Regions from separate parts of the Microbacterium sp. SLBN-154 genome, predicted to be linked through region 2. Evidence: predicted binding sites of a transcription regulator. Region 2 holds the regulator's gene; the other holds the start of a gene.
What was found. Region 2 encodes HspR, which represses chaperone genes until heat shock. Its sites were predicted from a motif close to AAGTTGAGTCNNNNNGACTCAACTT; they were not measured.
Positions count from the first base shown of each region.

Region 1 (8,947 bases), 2.0 Mb from region 2:
CGGTCGTGCTGCTGTTCGTCGTGCTTCTCATCGTCGGTCCGCCCGGAGGTCGGGACTGATCCTCGCGCGGTTAGGCTGACGGAATGCCGGACAGCTCGAACCCCCTCCGCACCCTCGCCCGCTGGTCGCTGGCCGGCGCGATGGTGTTCGCCGGTGTCACCCACCTGTTCTGGGGGCGCAAGGAGTTCCAGACGCAGGTTCCCGACTGGACCACCCGGGGCACCGGATTCGACAAGGATGACGTCGTCATCGTCTCGGGGGTGCTCGAGGTCATGCTCGGGGCGTCGCTCGTGCTGCTCCCGGGATCGCGTCGCACGCTCGGAAACTACCTGGCGGCGTTCTTCGTGGCGATCTTCCCCGGCAACCTCGAGCAGTATCTGAAGAAGCGCGACGGCTTCGGCCTCGACACCGACCGCAAACGATTCGTGCGGCTCTTCTTCCAGCCTGTCCTCGTCGCCGTGGCGCTGTGGTCTACGCGGGACGGACGGCGCTAACCGCTCGCATCCTCCCCGACGAGCGTTCGCGCGAGCATCGTCGCGCCCGCTGTCGCCGCCGGCATGACCGCCACCGCGCCCAGCGGCACGAGGAAGCACAGCTGGGTCGCGATCCCGAAGCCCCACACCCGGGGTCGGGCCCGGCGGAGCAGTGCGCGCCGTTCCCTGCGCGAGATGCCGCGCGCTGTCAACGCGCGCGAGGTGAGTTCATCGGCGAGGATCCAACCGGTGAGCACCGTGCCGATGACCGCTCCCAGCACCGTGCCGACGACGGGGATGAACCCGACGAGAGCCGCGCAGACGGCGATGAGGATGCCGCGGCCGAGAAGTGACAGCGCGTCTCCCGCGGATCGCCAGAAGCCGTAGTCCGCGCCGGGGATCTCCCCTCCCGCGCTCTTCTCCACCGAACGCCAGATGCGGTCGTAGAACGGCTCTCCGACGATGAGGGTGACGGCGGTGAAGGTCACGATCGCGATGATGCCCGCCCCGCCGAGGAGCGCCGCGCTCACGGCGATGCGAAGGACCCCGGTCCAGAACTCCGGCCATCCAGACGCGAACGGCGTCAGCCATTCGGCGACCTCGGGAACCCAGGCGCCCAGAACCACCAGCGCCGCGATGAACACCACCGCGACGACGACGGCGGGGATGAGTCCGAGCGCCATCGCCCCGGGGCGCCGAGCCCACCACCCGAACCCCCGAAAGAGGAGCCCCACTCCGCGCCACAGTTCCGACATCCCGTTCCTTCCGGCCCTGTGAAGGATAGCGAGGCCCGGACGGATATCGTGGCGGAGTGAACGCGACCGGCACCACAGTCCTGCACTCGGCTCGACTGGTTTCAGGCGGTGAGATCGCCGACGACGCGTGGCTGCTGCTCGACGGCGACGTCGTCTCCGCTCGCGGTACCGGCGCCGACTGGCAGCGTCACACGGCCGCGGAGGTGATCGATGCCTCGGGGCGCGTCCTCACCCCCGGATTCATCGACCTGCACTGTCACGGCGGAGGCGGAGCGGCCGTCGATGACGGTGCCGCCTCGATCGCGCGGGTTCTGGACGCCCACACCTTCCACGGCACGACGCGCTCCGTGCTCTCCCTGGTGAGCGCCGGCGTCGATACGCTCGCGTCGCGCCTCGCCGCGATCGCGGAGGCGAAGGCCCGCGATCCGCGCGTGCTGGGCGCGCACCTGGAGGGTCCCTTCCTCCATCCCGACTTCCGAGGGGCACACGATCCGAACGTGCTGTGCGATCCCGATCCCGAGACGATACGTCGCCTGCGGGATGCCGCGGACGATGCGCTCGTCCAGATCACCATCGCCCCCGACCGACCTCACGCGCTCGAGGCGATCGAGACGTTCTCGGCCGCGGGCGTCGTCGTGGCGGTGGGTCACACCGGAGCCGACCGTGCCCTGGCCGACGCGGCGTTCGCCCGCGGGGCGAGGCTGCTGACCCACGCCTTCAACGCGATGCGCGGGATCCATCATCGGGCACCGGGGCCGGTCCTCGCCGCGGTGAACGCGTCGGGAATCGTTCTGGAGGTCATCCTCGACGGCAGCCACGTCGACCCCCTGGTCGTGCGGATGCTGTTCGAACTCGCGCCGGGGCGCATCGCGCTCGTGACCGACGCCATGGCCGCCGCCGGCGCGGCAGACGGCGACTACGTCCTCGGCGACCTGGAGGTCACCGTGTCGGCGGGCATCGCGCGGCTGACGGGTACGGAGACGATCGCCGGCTCCACCCTCACCCAGGACGCCGCTCTGCGCCGGGCCGTCGAACAGGTGGGACTGGACCTTCCCGCAGCCGTCGCCGCGCTGACCGAGACTCCCGCGGGGGTCGTCGGGCGGCAGGACCGGTTGGGGCGGCTCGAGCCCGGATTCGCAGCCGACGTCGTCCTCCTCAGCCCCGCCCTCGAGGTCGAGTCCGTGTGGTCGGCGGGACGGCGGTTCCGGTGACCCAGGTCGCGGCCGCGACATCCCTCGCCCGCACCTACCGGTACGTCCGGCTGGCGATCCTCGGGGCCGTGCTCGCTCTCCTCGTCTCCGTCGCCGCGGTCGCGATCGACGTCGGCACCGCACCGGAGTCGTTGAGCGCCGGCTTCTACACCCCTGCCCGGACGGTCTTCACCGGGTCGCTCTTCGCCGTGTCGCTCGCCCTCCTCGCTCTCTCGGGACGGAGCGTGCCCCAGGCTCTGCTCGATGTCGCCGCGGTTCTGGCCCCACTCATCGCCATCATCCCGACCCCGGTGGGTGGCGTCGTCCCCGCCGCCGTGCAGGCCGACGTCGTCAACGGTCTCATCACGTTCGCGATCGTGGGGGTGGCCGCGCTCGTCGCCGCGCTCTTCGTCGCGCGCGCCCAGCGGACCCTCACCCGGGGTGTGCTTGCCACGGCCGGCGCTGCGAGCGGGCTCATCGTCGGGTTCCCGCTGTGGGCGGCCGTGGATCAGGAGAGTCTGCTGCGGTTCGGTCATCTGGCGGCGACCCTGGCCTTCTTCGCCCTCATCGCCGCCGTCGCCGGGTGGACCGCGTGGGCGCCGTCCTCCTCCCGGCCGACCGCGCGCGCGATCTACGGGGCGATCGCCGTGGGTATCCTCGCCGCGATCGGCTTCCTCTTCGTCGTCTTCGTCCTGAGCGTCGCCGATCCGCGCGGGGTGGCCACCGGCGTCCCGCTCGTTCTCATCGGCGAGGTCGTCCTTCTTCTGCTGTTCTCGGCGTTCTGGATCGTCGAAACGGTCCAGACGTGGAGCGATCCGGATCCGACCGTTCGGTGATGACCGCGGGAATAGTCGCCGGCACCTCGCGTTGAAGTTGATACGTGTTTGCTCAACTTCCCGGAGCGGGATCGGCGAGCAGGCTTCGCATCACCATTCACGGAGAGTGACATGCCCGAAGACTTCCCCCAGACCGGTGACGGTCAGAGTGCGTTCGACGAGTTCCTCGCTCGTTACCTCGCGGGCGAGCGGGCTCGCGCGGAGCGTTCGATCGACCTCAGCCGCTTCCTCAGCGCCCGAACCCAGGAGATGCTGCAGCTTTCCGGCCGCTACGCCCTCGATCGCGGGCAGCGGGAACTCGACGCCCTGCATGTGCTCCGGGTGCTGGTCCAGCACGCTCCGGCACGGGATGCGGTGGCGCGGATCGGCTCCGACCCCGACGCGATCGCCCGCGCCGCCGAAGAGCGGCTCCCCGCCGCGTCGACGGCGGCCGACGTCGACGGCGCCGTGATCACTCCGTCGGTGCAGCGCGCCCTCTTCCACGCCTTCCAGGTCGCGCGCTCCTCCGGCTCGACCTACGTCGACCCCGAGCACCTCTTCTTCGCGCTAGTCCTCGCGCAGGACACCCCGGCCGGGCAGATCCTCGCCCAGGCGGGCGTCACCGCCGAGGCGCTCACCCAGAGCGTCCGCGAGACGGTCACCCCCGGCGGAACGAGCACCGACGAGAGGGCGGATGCCGCGGCATCCGATTCGCCCATGCTCGACCGCTTCGGCACCGACCTCACGGCCCGCGCCCGCGACGGACTGCTCGATCCGGTGATCGGTCGCGAAGACGAGATCGAGCAGACGATCGAGATCCTCAGCCGCCGCACGAAGAACAACCCCGTGCTCGTCGGCGAGGCGGGCGTCGGCAAGACCGCGATCGTCGAGGGCCTGGCCCAGGCCATCGTGGCGGGCGACGTCCCCGAGCAGCTGCGCGACAAGCGTGTCATCGCCCTCGACCTGCCCGCGATGCTCGCCGGCACGAGGTACCGGGGCGACTTCGAGGAGCGCCTCACCCACACGATGGACGAGATCGCCGCGCGCTCGCACCAGCTGATCGTCTTCATCGATGAGGTCCACACCGTCGTCGGCGCCGGGGGCGGCGGCGAGGGTGCGATGGACGCCGGCAACATCCTGAAGCCCCGGCTCGCCCGCGGCGAGCTCCACCTGGTGGGTGCGACGACGCTGAAGGAGTACCGCACGATCGAGAAGGACCCCGCCCTGGAGCGCCGGTTCCAGCCGGTGAAGGTGGGCGAGCCGTCGCTCATCGATGCCGTCGAGATCCTCCGCGGCCTCCGCGGCGCCTACGAGGAGCACCACGGTGTCACCTACACCGACGACGCGCTGCGCGCCGCCGTCGAACTCAGCGACCGGTATCTGACCGACCGGGTGCTTCCCGACAAGGCGATCGACCTCATCGACCAGGCCGGGGCTCGGCTCCGGCTGCGCCTGGGGTCGAAGGTCGACACCCAGGAGCTCCTGGAGCGCCTCGCGACGCTCGAGGCCGACAAGAACGCCGCGGTGACCGCGGAGCGCTACGAGGAGGCGTCGCAGATCCGCGACGAGATCACCGCGGTGCAGGAGCGCCTGCGCGTGGCGACCGAAGCCGGCGCGAAGGCGGGCGCGGCCGTGGTGGGCGAACCCGAGATCGCCGCGGTCATCAGCCGTGCCACGGGCATCCCTGCCCAGCGCCTGACCGAGACCGAGCGCGAGCGCCTGGCGCAGCTGGAGAGCGAGCTGCACGCGCGGGTCATCGGACAGGATGACGCGGTGACCGCCGTCGCCAAGGCGGTGCGTCGCAACCGCACCGGCATGGGGGACAGCCGCCGCCCGGTCGGTTCGTTCCTCTTCCTCGGTCCGACAGGGGTGGGCAAGACCGAGCTGGCGAAGGCACTGGCGGCCTCCCTGTTCGATGACGACGGCGCCGTCATCCGCTTCGACATGAGCGAGTTCGGCGAGCGGCACACCGTGTCGCGCCTCGTCGGTGCCCCTCCCGGATACGTCGGCTACGACGAGGCGGGACAGCTCACCGAGCGCGTGCGGCGCAACCCCTACTCGATCGTGCTGTTCGACGAGATCGAGAAGGCCCACCCCGACGTGTTCAACCTGCTGCTGCAGGTGCTCGACGACGGCCGCCTCACCGACGGTCAGGGGCGGACGGTCGACTTCCGCAACACCGTGGTCGTGATGACCTCGAACATCGGCAGCGAGTTCCTCGCCTCGCGCTCGGGTGCCATCGGCTTCATCGCCGACGGCGGCGGAGCGACCGGTTTCGGCTCGGACAAGGACCTCCGCGACCGCGTGATGGGGCGTCTCCGCGACGCCATGCGGCCGGAGTTCCTCAACCGGATCGACGAGATCGTGCTGTTCCGCAAGCTCGAGAAGGAGCAGCTGGAGCAGATCGTCGGGCTGATGCTCGGCGCCACCCGTGCGCGGCTGGCCGCCCGCGAGGTGTCCCTCGAGATCGACGACTCGGCGATCGCCTGGCTCGCCGAGAACGGCTACGAGCCCGAGTACGGGGCACGGCCGCTTCGCCGCCTCATCCAGCGAGAGGTCGACGACCGGATCGCCGACCTGTTCGTCTCGGGGGCACTCAGCGACGGCGGCGCGGTGAGGCTCGACGCCCTCGACGGGATGCTGCGGGTCGCCGCCGGAGCGACGGTGGCCGCCGCAGCCTGACGCCGGTTCCGATGGGGCATGCTGAGGACATGGCATGCTCCATCGGAATCGCCGCTGCCGTCGGGCCCGGGTTTGCTCGCACGATCGCCCCGGCCGTCGAACGAGCCGGGTTCGCCACCCTGTGGGTCAATGACACCCCGGGTCACGACGCGCTCGAGGTGCTCGCCGCCGTCGCCGAGGTCACCGACACCCTGGGGCTCGCCACGGGCGTCATCCCGGTGGACCGGCGTCCGGGGGAGGAGATCGTCGAGCGGGTGAGCGCTCTCGAACTTCCGGTCGCGCGTCTCACCCTGGGTATCGGGTCCGGGGGCCTTCGACGCGGCGCATTGGATGCCGTCCGCACCGCGATCATCCGGGTGCGGGAGGGGACCGGCGCGCGCATCGTCGTCGGCGCCCTCGGACCGCGGATGCGACGCCTCGGCGCCGCCGCCGCCGACGGCGTGCTCCTCAGCTGGCTGAGCCCCGCACTCGCGGCCGCACAGGCGGCCGAGGCGCATCGCGCGCAGGACGGCGCGCACGCCGCGCTCTATGTCCGCGCCGCGCTCGACGACGACGCGGTGCCGCGGCTGGAGGCCGAGCGCGACGCGTACGCCGGGTATCCCGCGTACGCGGCGAACTTCGCGCGACTGGGTCTGGCGCCCTCCGACACCGTCCTCACTCCCGACACCGCCGCGCTGCGTCTGCCGGAGTACCTCGACGCCGCCGACGAGGTGGTGCTGCGGATGATGCTGGCCGATCCGGGCGACAGCGCCGCGGCAGTGCGGTTCATCGAACGGGCCGCGGCGATCCGTGCGCGCTGACAGGTGTCGCACCCCCGTGGCAGAATCGCGCCCATGCTTCTGAGAGAGGTGGTCGAGGCCACCGAGGCCGTCTCGCGAACGGCGTTGCGGAAGGCGAAGGTCATCGTGCTCGCCGAGACGCTTCGCGGCCTCGAGCCGCAGGAGGTCCCGATCGCCGTGGGATTGCTGTTGGCGAAGCCTCGACAGGGCCGGCTGGGTGTCGGATGGCGCACGCTCGCCGCCGAGCGTGAGCACGCGCCCCACGCGACGCTGTCGGTCCTCGACGTCGACGCGGCGTTCGAGCGCCTGGCCGTCGCCGGCGGAGCAGGCTCTGCGGCACGGCGGCAGGCCGAGCTCGATGCCCTCGCACGGGCCGCGACGGCCAGGGAGTGGGACTTCCTGGCCCGCGTCATCCTCGGCGAGCTCCGCACCGGCGCCCTCGAGGGCGTGCTCCTCGACGCGGTCGCCCTCGCAGCCGATCGGCCGCTCGCATCCGTGCGTCGCGCCGCGATGTTGTCGGGAGACCTCGGCGAGGCGGCGTCGGTAGCCCTCTTCGGCGGTGCCGACGCGCTCGACGAGGTCGGGCTCATCGTCGGTCGCGCCGTCCTGCCCATGCTCGCCGCGACGGCTGCCAGCGCGGGCGAGGCGGTCGCAGCTGCCGGGGACTCGTCGGTGGAATACAAGCTGGACGGCGCCCGCATCCAGGTGCACCGCGACGGCGAGGAGGTGCGGGTGTTCACACGCACTCTGGCCGATGTCACCCACCGGCTCCCCGAGATCGTCGAGACCGTGCGCGCCTTGCCGGTGGAGACGGCGATCTTCGACGGAGAGACGCTCGCACTCGATGAGGACGGCGCTCCGCGCGCCTTCCAGGAGACGATGTCGCGGTTCGGCTCCGAGGCGGCGACGGCCGTGGCGCTGCGTCCCTGGTTCTTCGACCTCCTGCACCTCGACGGCCGCGACCTGCTGGACGAGCCGCTCCACGTCCGGCAGGCGGAGCTCGATCGCGTGGCGGGGGAGTGGCGGGTGCCTGCCGTGCGGACCGCTGATCCGGATGTCGCCGAGCAGACGGCCCGTGCAGCCCTCGCCGCCGGCCACGAGGGCGTCATGGTGAAGGGTGTCGATGCGCCCTATCAGGCGGGGCGGCGCGGGAAGAGCTGGCTGAAGGTCAAGCCGGTGCTCACCTTCGACCTCGTGGTCCTCGCCGTGGAGGAGGGATCGGGGCGCCGCAGCGGTCAGCTGTCGAACCTGCACCTCGGCGCCCTCGACCCCGAGGGCGTTCTCGGACCGCCCGGTGGGTTCGTGATGGTCGGCAAGACTTTCAAGGGGCTGACCGATCAGCTCCTGGCCTGGCAGACCGCCCATTACCCCACGATCGCGACCGCGCACTCGGGGCACGTCGTGCACGTGCGGCCCGAGACCGTCGTCGAGATCGCGATCGACGGTGTGCAACGCTCGACCCGTTACCCCGGTGGCGTCGCCCTCCGCTTCGCGCGGGTGAAGGGCTATCGTCCCGACAAGACGGCCGCCGAGGCCGACACCATCGACGCGCTGCGCGCGCTGCTGCGGGGCTGACGTGCGCGTCGTCGTCCTCACCGGTGCGGGGATCTCCGCCGAAAGCGGTGTGCCGACGTTCCGCGACGCCGACGGGCTGTGGGAGGGACACCGGGTCGAGGACGTCGCGACGCCGGAGGCGTTCGAGCGCGATCCCGACACCGTGCTGCGCTTCTATGACGCGCGTCGGCGGGCCGTGGCATCCGCTCTGCCTCATGCGGGCCATCGCGCCCTGACCGAGCTGGAGGCGGCCATCGGCGATGACCTGCTCGTCGTCACGCAGAACGTCGACGACCTGCACGAGCGCGCCGGCACGAGGCGGCTGGTGCACATGCACGGCACGCTCGCGAACGCGCTGTGCACCGCGTGCGGTGAGGTGTCGGTCATCGTCGACGACCTCGAGGGCCGACCGGCGTGTCCGGCGTGCGGAGCGTCTGCGCTCCGCCCCGACGTGGTGTGGTTCGGCGAGATGCCCTACGAGCTCGACCGGATCGAGCGGGCGCTCGTCACCGCGGACGTGTTCGTGTCGATCGGGACCTCGGGGAGTGTGTACCCGGCCGCGGGATACGTGGCCTTCGCTTCGGCGCTGGGTGCCCGCACCGTGGAGCTCAACCTCGTGCCGAGCGACGCGGCCGTTCCCTTCGACGAGGTCCGCGCCGGGCCCGCGTCGCAGGTGGTGCCCGCGTGGGTGTCGGAGGT
Region 1 is NZ_VFNL01000001.1:2,656,429-2,665,375, reverse strand. Features, by position in the region: gene FBY40_RS12915 (DUF3817 domain-containing protein) at 1-59, shown strand, start outside; gene FBY40_RS12910 (DoxX family protein) at 84-494, shown strand; gene FBY40_RS12905 (EI24 domain-containing protein) at 491-1,228, opposite strand; gene nagA (N-acetylglucosamine-6-phosphate deacetylase) at 1,285-2,439, shown strand; gene FBY40_RS12895 (hypothetical protein) at 2,436-3,254, shown strand; gene FBY40_RS12890 (ATP-dependent Clp protease ATP-binding subunit) at 3,366-5,915, shown strand; gene FBY40_RS12885 (LLM class flavin-dependent oxidoreductase) at 5,945-6,715, shown strand; gene FBY40_RS12880 (ATP-dependent DNA ligase) at 6,749-8,269, shown strand; gene FBY40_RS12875 (NAD-dependent deacylase) at 8,271-8,947, shown strand, end outside.
Region 1: FBY40_RS12890 (ATP-dependent Clp protease ATP-binding subunit) is a predicted target of HspR. The motif match lies at 3,289-3,313, and genes of this name have one in related genera.

Region 2 (8,947 bases):
GCGCTGCGTCGACCTCTCGGGAGATCAGGGCATCGGTCGCGCGCAGCCAGAAGCCGAGCGGGCGGTCGGGTGTGTCCGGGGTGTCGGGTGATTCGGTGTTCATGGGGTGTCCTCTCACAGCGTCGCCGACGGCGACGCGTTTTGTATGTCATTGAGCATGTACATGCAGTGTGACATGTATCCGGAGTGCATGTCAAGAGGCATGTATTCTGACCGGGTGAGCGATCCGCCCTCCGACCCGTCGCCCGACCCCGCGGACCGGATCGCCGCGGCCGATCAGATCGCCGCAGCCCTCGCCCGGCTCCGACCTCGGCGTGGGGGACCGCCGTGGGCGGGGCGCGGCGACGCAGAAGCCGCCGGTCCGCGGCATCCCTGGTCCGAGCGGGGACCGCACGGCCACCGGCGCCCGCCGACGGCCGGCCAGGAGGGCACCTCCTCGCACTTCGGCGGGCCCGCGCGCCTGCGCCTCCTCGAGGCGCTGGTCGCGGCGACGCATCCGCTGAGTGTCGGCGAGATCGGCGAAGCGATCGGCGTGGACCAGCCCCGTGCGTCGCGCCTGGTGCAGCAGTGCGTGCAGCTCGATCTGGTGCGGCGCGAGGCCGACCCCGACGACGCCCGGCGTACCCGCGTCGCCCTGACCGATGCCGGCCGGCGGGTCGTGCGGGGCTTTCGTGGCGAGCGGCGCGAGGCGATCGCCCACGCGCTGGAGACGTTCACCGAGGCCGAGCGCGCCGAGCTCGCGCGCCTGCTCGCGAAGCTCGCCGACAACCTCAACGGCTGACTCCCGCCGCCTGTCAGCGTGGGGCGCGCACAGGCAGGAGCAGCAGGAGACCGACGAGCAGGACGAGCACGATCCCGAGGATGCCGAACGCGGTCACGCCTCCGATGATGATGAACACCGACCACATCGCCGACGCCATCCAGCTCGCCGCACGTCCCGTCGTGGCGTAGAGCCCGAAGATCTCGCCCTCTCGACCCGCCGGAGTGACGCGCGAGAGGAAGGATCGCGCGGCCGCCTGCGCGGGGCCGACGAACGCGCAGAGCACGAGACCGCCGATCCAGAAGACCGTGGTTCCGGCGTCGACGAGGAAGAACACGGCGAGCCCCGCGATCACCATGCCGCTCAGGGAGAAGACGATCACCGACTTCGGGCCGAAGCGGTCGTCGAAGCGGCCGGCGATGATGGTCGACACCCCCGCGATGAGGTTCGCGGCGACGCCGAAGATCACGAGGTCGAGGAACTCGAAACCGAACACCTGCGCGGCGATGACGGCCCCGAACGCGAAGACGCCGCCCAGTCCGTCGCGGAAGACCGCGCTGGCGAGAAGGAACCAGAAGGTCTGGCGGGTCCCCGGATTCCGGTACAGGCCGATGACGTCTCGGATCAGCAGACCGTACGCGGCGAAGAATCCCACCTTCCGCTCGGGGCGACCCACGGAGGGCTCGGGAACGGCGAGGAAGATCGGGATCGAGAAAACGAGCGCCCAGATCGCGCACCCCACGGCGATGATCCGGAACGGCAGGCCGTCGGCGTCGGAGATGCCGAACCAGTCCGCGCTGTAGAACACGACCACCAGTACCAGGGCGATGATGCCGCCGAGGTAGCCGAAGCCCCATCCGAGCCCGGACACCCGGCCGATCGTCTTGCGGTTGGCGATGCCGATGAGCATCGCATTGGAGTTCACCGCCGCGATCTCGCCGAACACCGTGCCGGCGGAGATGAGCGCGACGCCCAGCCAGAAGTACGCCGGCGCAGGCTCGACGAACCACAGCCCGAACATGCAGAGGATGAGCGCGCCGGTGCCGATTCCGAGCCACAGTTTCTGGCGTCCGCGGGCGTCGGCCTGCTGCCCGAGGATCGGGGCGATCGCGAGGATCAGGAGCCCCGCGATCGTGCCACCCCAGCCGAGCCCGACCGCGAGGTCGGCGAGGGCGGCCTCCTTCGCCGGCGCATCGTCCGGGAGCGACGCGACATCGGTCGGCAGGAAGGCGTCGGTCGTCAGGTACAGGGCGGTGAAGATGAAGGTGAGGATGACCGTGTTGAACGGCTGCGTCGCCCAGTCCCACAGCGCCCACGCGTAGATCTGACGCCGCGGCGCGGAGGTGTCTTCCCGCAGATCCAGCCCCATCACGGGGATGGCGGCGCTGTCGGCGGTGGCGGGCGGCACGCCCTCGGCGGGTGCGGTCATGTCCGTCACGCTAGGGCCCTTCCGTGAACGGGGGAAGAAGCGAAACCGTCACGACGCGCCAGTCTGAAGTTGAGCCGATACATATCAAGTTCATTTGACGCCGATCGCCCCGCCGCGTAGTCTTGAGTCATTGCGGCTCAACCCCTCGGCGCGCTCGGGGACCGCCCGCAAGAAGACTTCATGACAACGCCCCGGGTCGAGGCTCTCGGCCCCGTGAAAAGGAGAAACACACATGGCACGTGCTGTTGGTATCGACCTCGGAACGACGAACTCCGTCGTCGCGGTGCTGGAGGGCGGCGAGCCCAAGGTGATCGCGAACGCCGAGGGCTTCCGCACCACCCCCTCGGTGGTCGCCTACACCAAGGACGGCGAGATCCTCGTCGGCGAGACCGCCAAGCGTCAGGCGGTCACCAACGTCGACCGCACCGTCTCGAGCGTCAAGCGTCACATGGGCACGAACTGGACCTTCGAGGTCGACGGCAAGAAGTGGACGCCGCAGGAGATCTCGGCCCGCATCCTGCAGAAGCTCAAGCGCGACGCCGAGCAGTACCTCGGCGACACCGTGACCGACGCGGTCATCACGGTGCCGGCGTACTTCAACGACGCCGAGCGCCAGGCCACCAAGGAGGCCGGTGAGATCGCGGGCCTGAACGTGCTGCGCATCATCAACGAGCCCACCGCCGCGGCCCTCGCGTACGGCCTGGACAAGGGCAGGGAGGACGAGCTCATCCTCGTCTTCGACCTCGGTGGCGGTACCTTCGACGTCTCCCTCCTCGAGGTGGGCAAGGACGACGACTTCTCCACCATCCAGGTGCGCTCCACCGCCGGTGACAACCGCCTCGGCGGCGACGACTGGGACCAGCGTCTGGTCGAGTACTTCATCAAGCAGTTCAAGGACACCACCGGCGTCGACGTCTCGGGCGACAAGATCGCCCTGCAGCGCCTCAAGGAGGCCGCCGAGCAGGCGAAGAAGGAGCTGTCGTCCTCGACCAGCACCTCGGTCAACCTCCCCTACCTGTCGCTGACCGACTCGGGCCCCGTCTCACTGTCGGAGACGATCACCCGCGCGAAGTTCGAGGACCTCACCAAGGACCTCCTCGACCGCACCAAGAAGCCGTTCGAGGACGTCATCCGGGAGGCCGGCATCAAGGTCGCCGACATCGCCCACGTCGTGCTCGTCGGCGGCTCGACCCGTATGCCCGCCGTGTCGGAGCTCGTCCAGCGCGAGGCCGGCAAGGAGCCCAACAAGGGCGTGAACCCCGATGAGGTCGTCGCCGTCGGTGCCGCCCTCCAGGCCGGTGTGCTGAAGGGCGAGCGCAAGGACGTCCTGCTCATTGACGTCACCCCGCTGAGCCTCGGCATCGAGACCAAGGGCGGCATCATGACCAAGCTCATCGAGCGCAACACCGCCATCCCCACCAAGCGGAGCGAGACCTTCACGACCGCCGACGACAACCAGCCGTCGGTCGCGATCCAGGTCTTCCAGGGCGAGCGCGAGTTCACCCGCGACAACAAGCCGCTCGGCACGTTCGAGCTCACCGGCATCGCGCCGGCTCCCCGCGGCATCCCGCAGATCGAGGTCACCTTCGACATCGACGCCAACGGCATCGTGCACGTCTCGGCGAAGGACAAGGGCACCGGCAAGGAGCAGTCGATGACGATCACCGGTGGCTCGTCGCTGCCGAAGGACGACATCGAGCGCATGGTGCGCGAGGCCGAGGAGCACGCGGCGGAGGACAAGAAGCGCCGTGAGGCCGCGGAGGTCCGGAACCAGGCTGAGACCCTCGCCTACTCGGTCGACAAGCTCATCAAGGACAACGACGACAAGCTGCCTGCCGACGTCAAGGAGTCGGTCCAGGCCGACGTCGATGCGCTGAAGACCGCGCTCGCCGGTGACGACGACGACGCGGTGAAGTCGGCGTTCGAGAAGCTGTCGCAGTCGCAGGGCAAGATCGGCGAGGCGATCTACTCGGCGAATCAGGCCGCGCCGCAGGCCGACGGCGCCCCCGCCGGTGGCGAGGGTGCGCCCGCAGGTGACCAGCCCTCGAACGATGAGGACGTGGTCGACGCCGAGGTCATCGACGACGAGGAAGACAAGAAGTAACCATGGCGAAAGACAAGGACGACCCCACTGTTCCCGGGCCTGACCCCGAGGACGGTTCGGCGCCCGAGTCGGCAGACGCCTCACCGAACGCGTCGGCGGACGCGGCGAGCGCAGAGGACGGCGACTTCACCGTCGACGACATCCTCAGCGCCGCCCAGTCCGCCGACGCGGCGGCAGCGGATGACACCGACGCCGTCGCCGACCGCGTCGAGGCTCTGGAGTCGCAGCTTCTCACCGACCTCAAGCGCCTGCAGGCGGAGTACGCCAACTACCGCCGCCGCACCGAGGACCAGCGCGAGATCGAGATCGAGCGTGCCAAGGGGGCGGCCGCCAAGGGCCTCATCCCCGTGCTCGACGACCTCGACCGCGCCGCCAAGCACGGCGATCTCGTCGAGGGCACGCCCTTCGCCGCCATCGCCGACAAGGTGCGGGCTGTCGTCGAGCGCATGGGCGTGGAGGCATACGGCGCCGCCGGCGAGACCTTCGATCCGCAGCAGCACGAGGCCATCTTCCAGCAGCCGACCCCCGGCGCGACCGAAGCGACCATCCTCGAAGTGGTCGAGACGGGCTACCGGCTGGGGTCGACCGAGCTGCGTCCGGCGAAGGTCGTCGTCGCGGTGCCGGCAGAGTAGGCCGGAGACGCCATGGCCAGCCAGGACTGGTTCGAGAAGGACTTCTACAAGGTGCTGGGGGTCTCCAAGGAGGTCTCCGACGCCGATCTGAAGAAGACCTACCGCAAGCTCGCGCGGCAGTATCACCCCGACTCCAAACCGGGGGATGCTGCGGCCGAGGCGAAGTTCAAAGAGATCAGCGAAGCGTACGCGGTGCTCTCCGACCCCGAGCAGCGTGCCGAGTACGACCAGATCCGCGCCATGGGCTCGGGCGCCCGCTTCACTGCGGGCGGCCCGGGCGCCGGCGGGTTCGAAGACGTCTTCAGCGCGTTCGGTCAGAGCCGTGGAGGTGGGCGCTACGAATCCGCCGACTTCGACGACATCTTCGCGATGTTCAACCAGCAGCAGGGCGGAAGCTTCGGCTCGGGTCGGTTCGGGCAGCCCACCGGCGGCTTCCGCGGCTTCGGCGGCCCGACCCGCGGGGCCGATGTCACGGCGCGCACGACCATCGACTTCGTCACCGCCACGAAGGGCGAGACCATCACCCTCCAGGGCGAGGACGGCAAGCCGTTCAAGGTGAAGATCCCGGCCGGCGTCGCCGACGGGCAGCGCATCCGCCTCCGCGGCCGCGGCCGTCCCTCGCCCGACGGCGGGGAGAGCGGCGACATCGTGGTGCAGGTGACGGTGCGACCCCACCCGGTGTTCACCCGCGAGGGACTGAATCTGCGCGTCGTCGTCCCGGTGACCTTCACCGAGGCGGCTCTCGGCGCCACGATCGAGGTCCCCACGCTCGGCGGCGACCCGGTGAAGCTGCGCGTTGCGCCGGGCACCCCCTCGGGACGCGTGCTGCGCGTCAAGGGACGCGGTGTGGCGACGCAGAAGGGCACCGGCGACCTCCTCGCCGAGGTGCAGGTGGTCGTGCCCTCGCACCTCGAGGGCGCCGCGCGCGAAGCGCTCGAGCGCTTCCACGAGGTGGAGCCGAAGGAGAACCCGCGGGCGGACCTCATGGCCAAGGCGCGCGGCTGACACGGGAGGGACGGATGACGGACCACGTCGACATCGACGGTGACGCGCCGATCTTCGCGATCGCCGCGGCAGCGGAGCTGTCGGGCATGCACCCGCAGACGCTGCGCCAGTACGACCGGCTCGGTCTCGTCGTCCCCGCCCGCACGCAGGGCGGTTCCCGCCGCTACTCCCTCCGCCACGTCGAGCAGCTGCGCGAGGTCGCGCGACTGTCGGCTGACGGCATGAGCCTTCCCGCGATCGCGCGGCTCATCTCCCTCGAGCAGCGGGTGCACGACCTCACCCGTCGTGTGCGCGACCTCGAGCAGCAACTCGAGATCGAGCGCCAGTCACGCCCCGGCGCTCGGGTCTTCGCGGCGGGCGCCACCGGCTCGGTCGTTACCCTGAGGCATGGCACGCGCGTGCGTCGCGCCACCGAGCTGGTGGTCTGGCGCCCGCGTCATCCGCTCTCTCCCGGCGCTCAGGACGAATCGGCCTAGCCGACACGCGCGAGGGTGCCGCCGAGTCGCGGGCGTGAGTGCGCGCCTTCTAGGCTGAGGCCCGCGCCGAGATCGATCTCGGCGTTCGTCCTGTCCTCACACGCCACGAAAGTCCCATGGATACCTCACGCATCACCAACCGCCTCCTCACCGCCGGCGTCGTCGGCACCCTCGCCGTCGCTCTCGCCGGATGCGTGAGCTTCACCGCTCCCTCCACCGTGGAGCGCGACGCCGATTCGCAGGAGGTCGTCGAGGGCGGGAACGCCGACGTGTTCGCCATCGCTGTGGGGGACTGCTTCACCGAGGTGACCGAGACCGAGATCAATCAGCTGCCCGTGGTCCCCTGCGGGGAGTCGCACGACTACGAGGTCTTCCATCTCTTCGACATGCCCGATGGTGAGTGGCCGGGCGCCGAAGCCGTCGATGCGGCCGCAGAGGAAGGGTGTCTGTCTGCGTTCGAGCCGTTCGTCGGGATCGCCTACGAGGAGTCGGTGTTCATCGCAGACTCGATCGACCCGTCCGAGCAGTCGTGGGGCGACGGCGATCGCGAGATCATCTGCATCCTGTCCGACCCGTCGGGTCCGACCGAGGGATCGGCCGAGGGCACCGCGCGCTGATCGGGCGGGCCGTGCCCACTCAGCCCTCGCTCCCGCGGTGGCGGCGGAACGCCTCCCAGTCCTGGTACGACAGGTCGGCGTAGGCGTACGCCCACTCGACGACGGCGTCCTCGAACCGCCGCCCGCCCCCGACATACCCGGCCGCGGTGGCACCCGTCGGCGATTGCCCGTGGGCGCGCGCCAGCGTCGCCGCACACGCCATCGCGTACCAGCGGAACGGCTTGTCCTGCATCGCCTCGGCGTCGAAGCCGCCCTTCATGTCGTGGAACTGCCGCACGTAGAAGTCGCGCCGCGCGCCGGACGGCGAACGGCGGATATGACCGAGGAATGGGTCTGACACCGCCTGCAGGATGCGCTGGAGCGCGACGACCCGCCCTCCGTTGCCGTAGGTCTCGATGAAGGTCGCGACCGCCTCGGGCTGCGTCACATGCCCGTACTGGACGAGCACGCTCTCGCCGGCCTCCTTGCCCTGGAGGAGGAGGACATCGCCGTCACCGTCCTGGAGCGCGATCAGCAGACAGCGTGTGCCGACGCTGCCGACGCCGACCACCCGAGCCGAGACGTCGGCCATCACGTACTTCTGCAGCAGAACCCGGATGTCGACGTTGACCGACAGGCGGTACTCGTCGAGGACACGCCAGGCCCGCTCCTCGTCGGCGGGCGTGAGGTGGGTCATCACGGGGGGATCGTCCAGGAGCGTCACCCGGCCGTGGTCGTCGGTCGTCGTCAGCTTCCGCGCGGCGCGCGAGCCGGTGCGCTTCTGCGCGGACCGCACCGCGCGCTCGACGACCGCCGCGGTCTCCGAGTCGGTCGAAAGGCGGGCTCCGAGCGCGTCGAAGCGGTCGAAGTACCGCTCGAGCGGCGACCGCTTGGCGGCCGTGCGGAGTCCACGCTGATACGTGCGGACGGCCTGCCTCGCGGCATCCTCGACGACGGTGTCGTCGCGCGAGGTCGCACGGCCGGCGATGACGACGCTGGTGACGAGCCGCTTGAGATCCCACTCGAAGGGGGCCCAGGCCGACTCGTCGAAATCGTTCAGATCGAACACGAGCGTGCGCTGCGGCGACCCGTACAGACCGAAGTTCGACAGGTGCGCGTCGCCGCAGGAGGCGACGAGGATGTTCGTGCTCGGGCAGCGCGACAGGTCGTCGGCCATGATGGCGGCGCTTCCCCGGTAGAACGCGAAGGGGCTCGCTCCCATGCGGGCCGTGCGCAGCGGCACGAGCTCCGGCACGCGATCGACGTCTTGGGCGTCGAGGACGGCCATCGGGTCTCGGCCCGTGGTCACGAGCTGGGAGAGCGCGGCGCGGGGCATCCGACCCCGCTCGATCTTGCCCTCCGCCGTGTGGGCGGACAGGCCGGGGGGTGGCATCCATGGATCTCGAGGCACGGTGGCTCCTCTCACCCGGCGGCATCGTCGCCTGATCCGACGGTACGGGATAGGGTCGCACGCCGCCAGCACCGGCGTGCGCTCCCGGCCGGGGCCGACCGCCGCCGATACTGTCGTGCCGTGAGCGTCACATCGGCCGGCGGACCCGCGACCAGGGGGTTGACCGCCGATCAATGGCAGAGACTCACCTATTGGCCGTTGATCATCACGTCGCTGGTCTTCATCGTCGTGTACTCGTGGCAGGTGATCGCCGACCTGCAGGGGCCGGCGTACGCCGTCGCCCGGGTCGTCATCGGGGTCACCTGGGTCGTCTTCGCGGTCGATTACATCGTCCGGCTGGCCCTGGCGGATCCGCGCGGGAAGTGGTTCCGGGGACACCTGTTCGACCTCGCCGTCGTGGCGATCCCGGCGCTCCGGCCGTTGCGCCTGCTTCGCGCGCTGACCGTCGTGAAGGCGCTCCAGCGCACGGCAGGGTCCGCCATCCGCAACCGGGTGGCGATCTACGGCGCCGGGGCGGCGGCGATCCTCATCTGG
Region 2 is NZ_VFNL01000001.1:643,237-652,183, forward strand. Features, by position in the region: gene FBY40_RS03280 (hypothetical protein) at 1-103, opposite strand, end outside; gene FBY40_RS17530 (MarR family winged helix-turn-helix transcriptional regulator) at 218-781, shown strand; gene FBY40_RS03290 (MFS transporter) at 795-2,189, opposite strand; gene dnaK (molecular chaperone DnaK) at 2,422-4,293, shown strand; gene FBY40_RS03300 (nucleotide exchange factor GrpE) at 4,296-4,925, shown strand; gene FBY40_RS03305 (DnaJ C-terminal domain-containing protein) at 4,938-5,930, shown strand; gene FBY40_RS03310 (heat shock protein transcriptional repressor HspR) at 5,945-6,406, shown strand; gene FBY40_RS03315 (septum formation family protein) at 6,523-7,023, shown strand; gene FBY40_RS03320 (DUF2252 domain-containing protein) at 7,043-8,395, opposite strand; gene FBY40_RS03325 (potassium channel family protein) at 8,534-8,947, shown strand, end outside.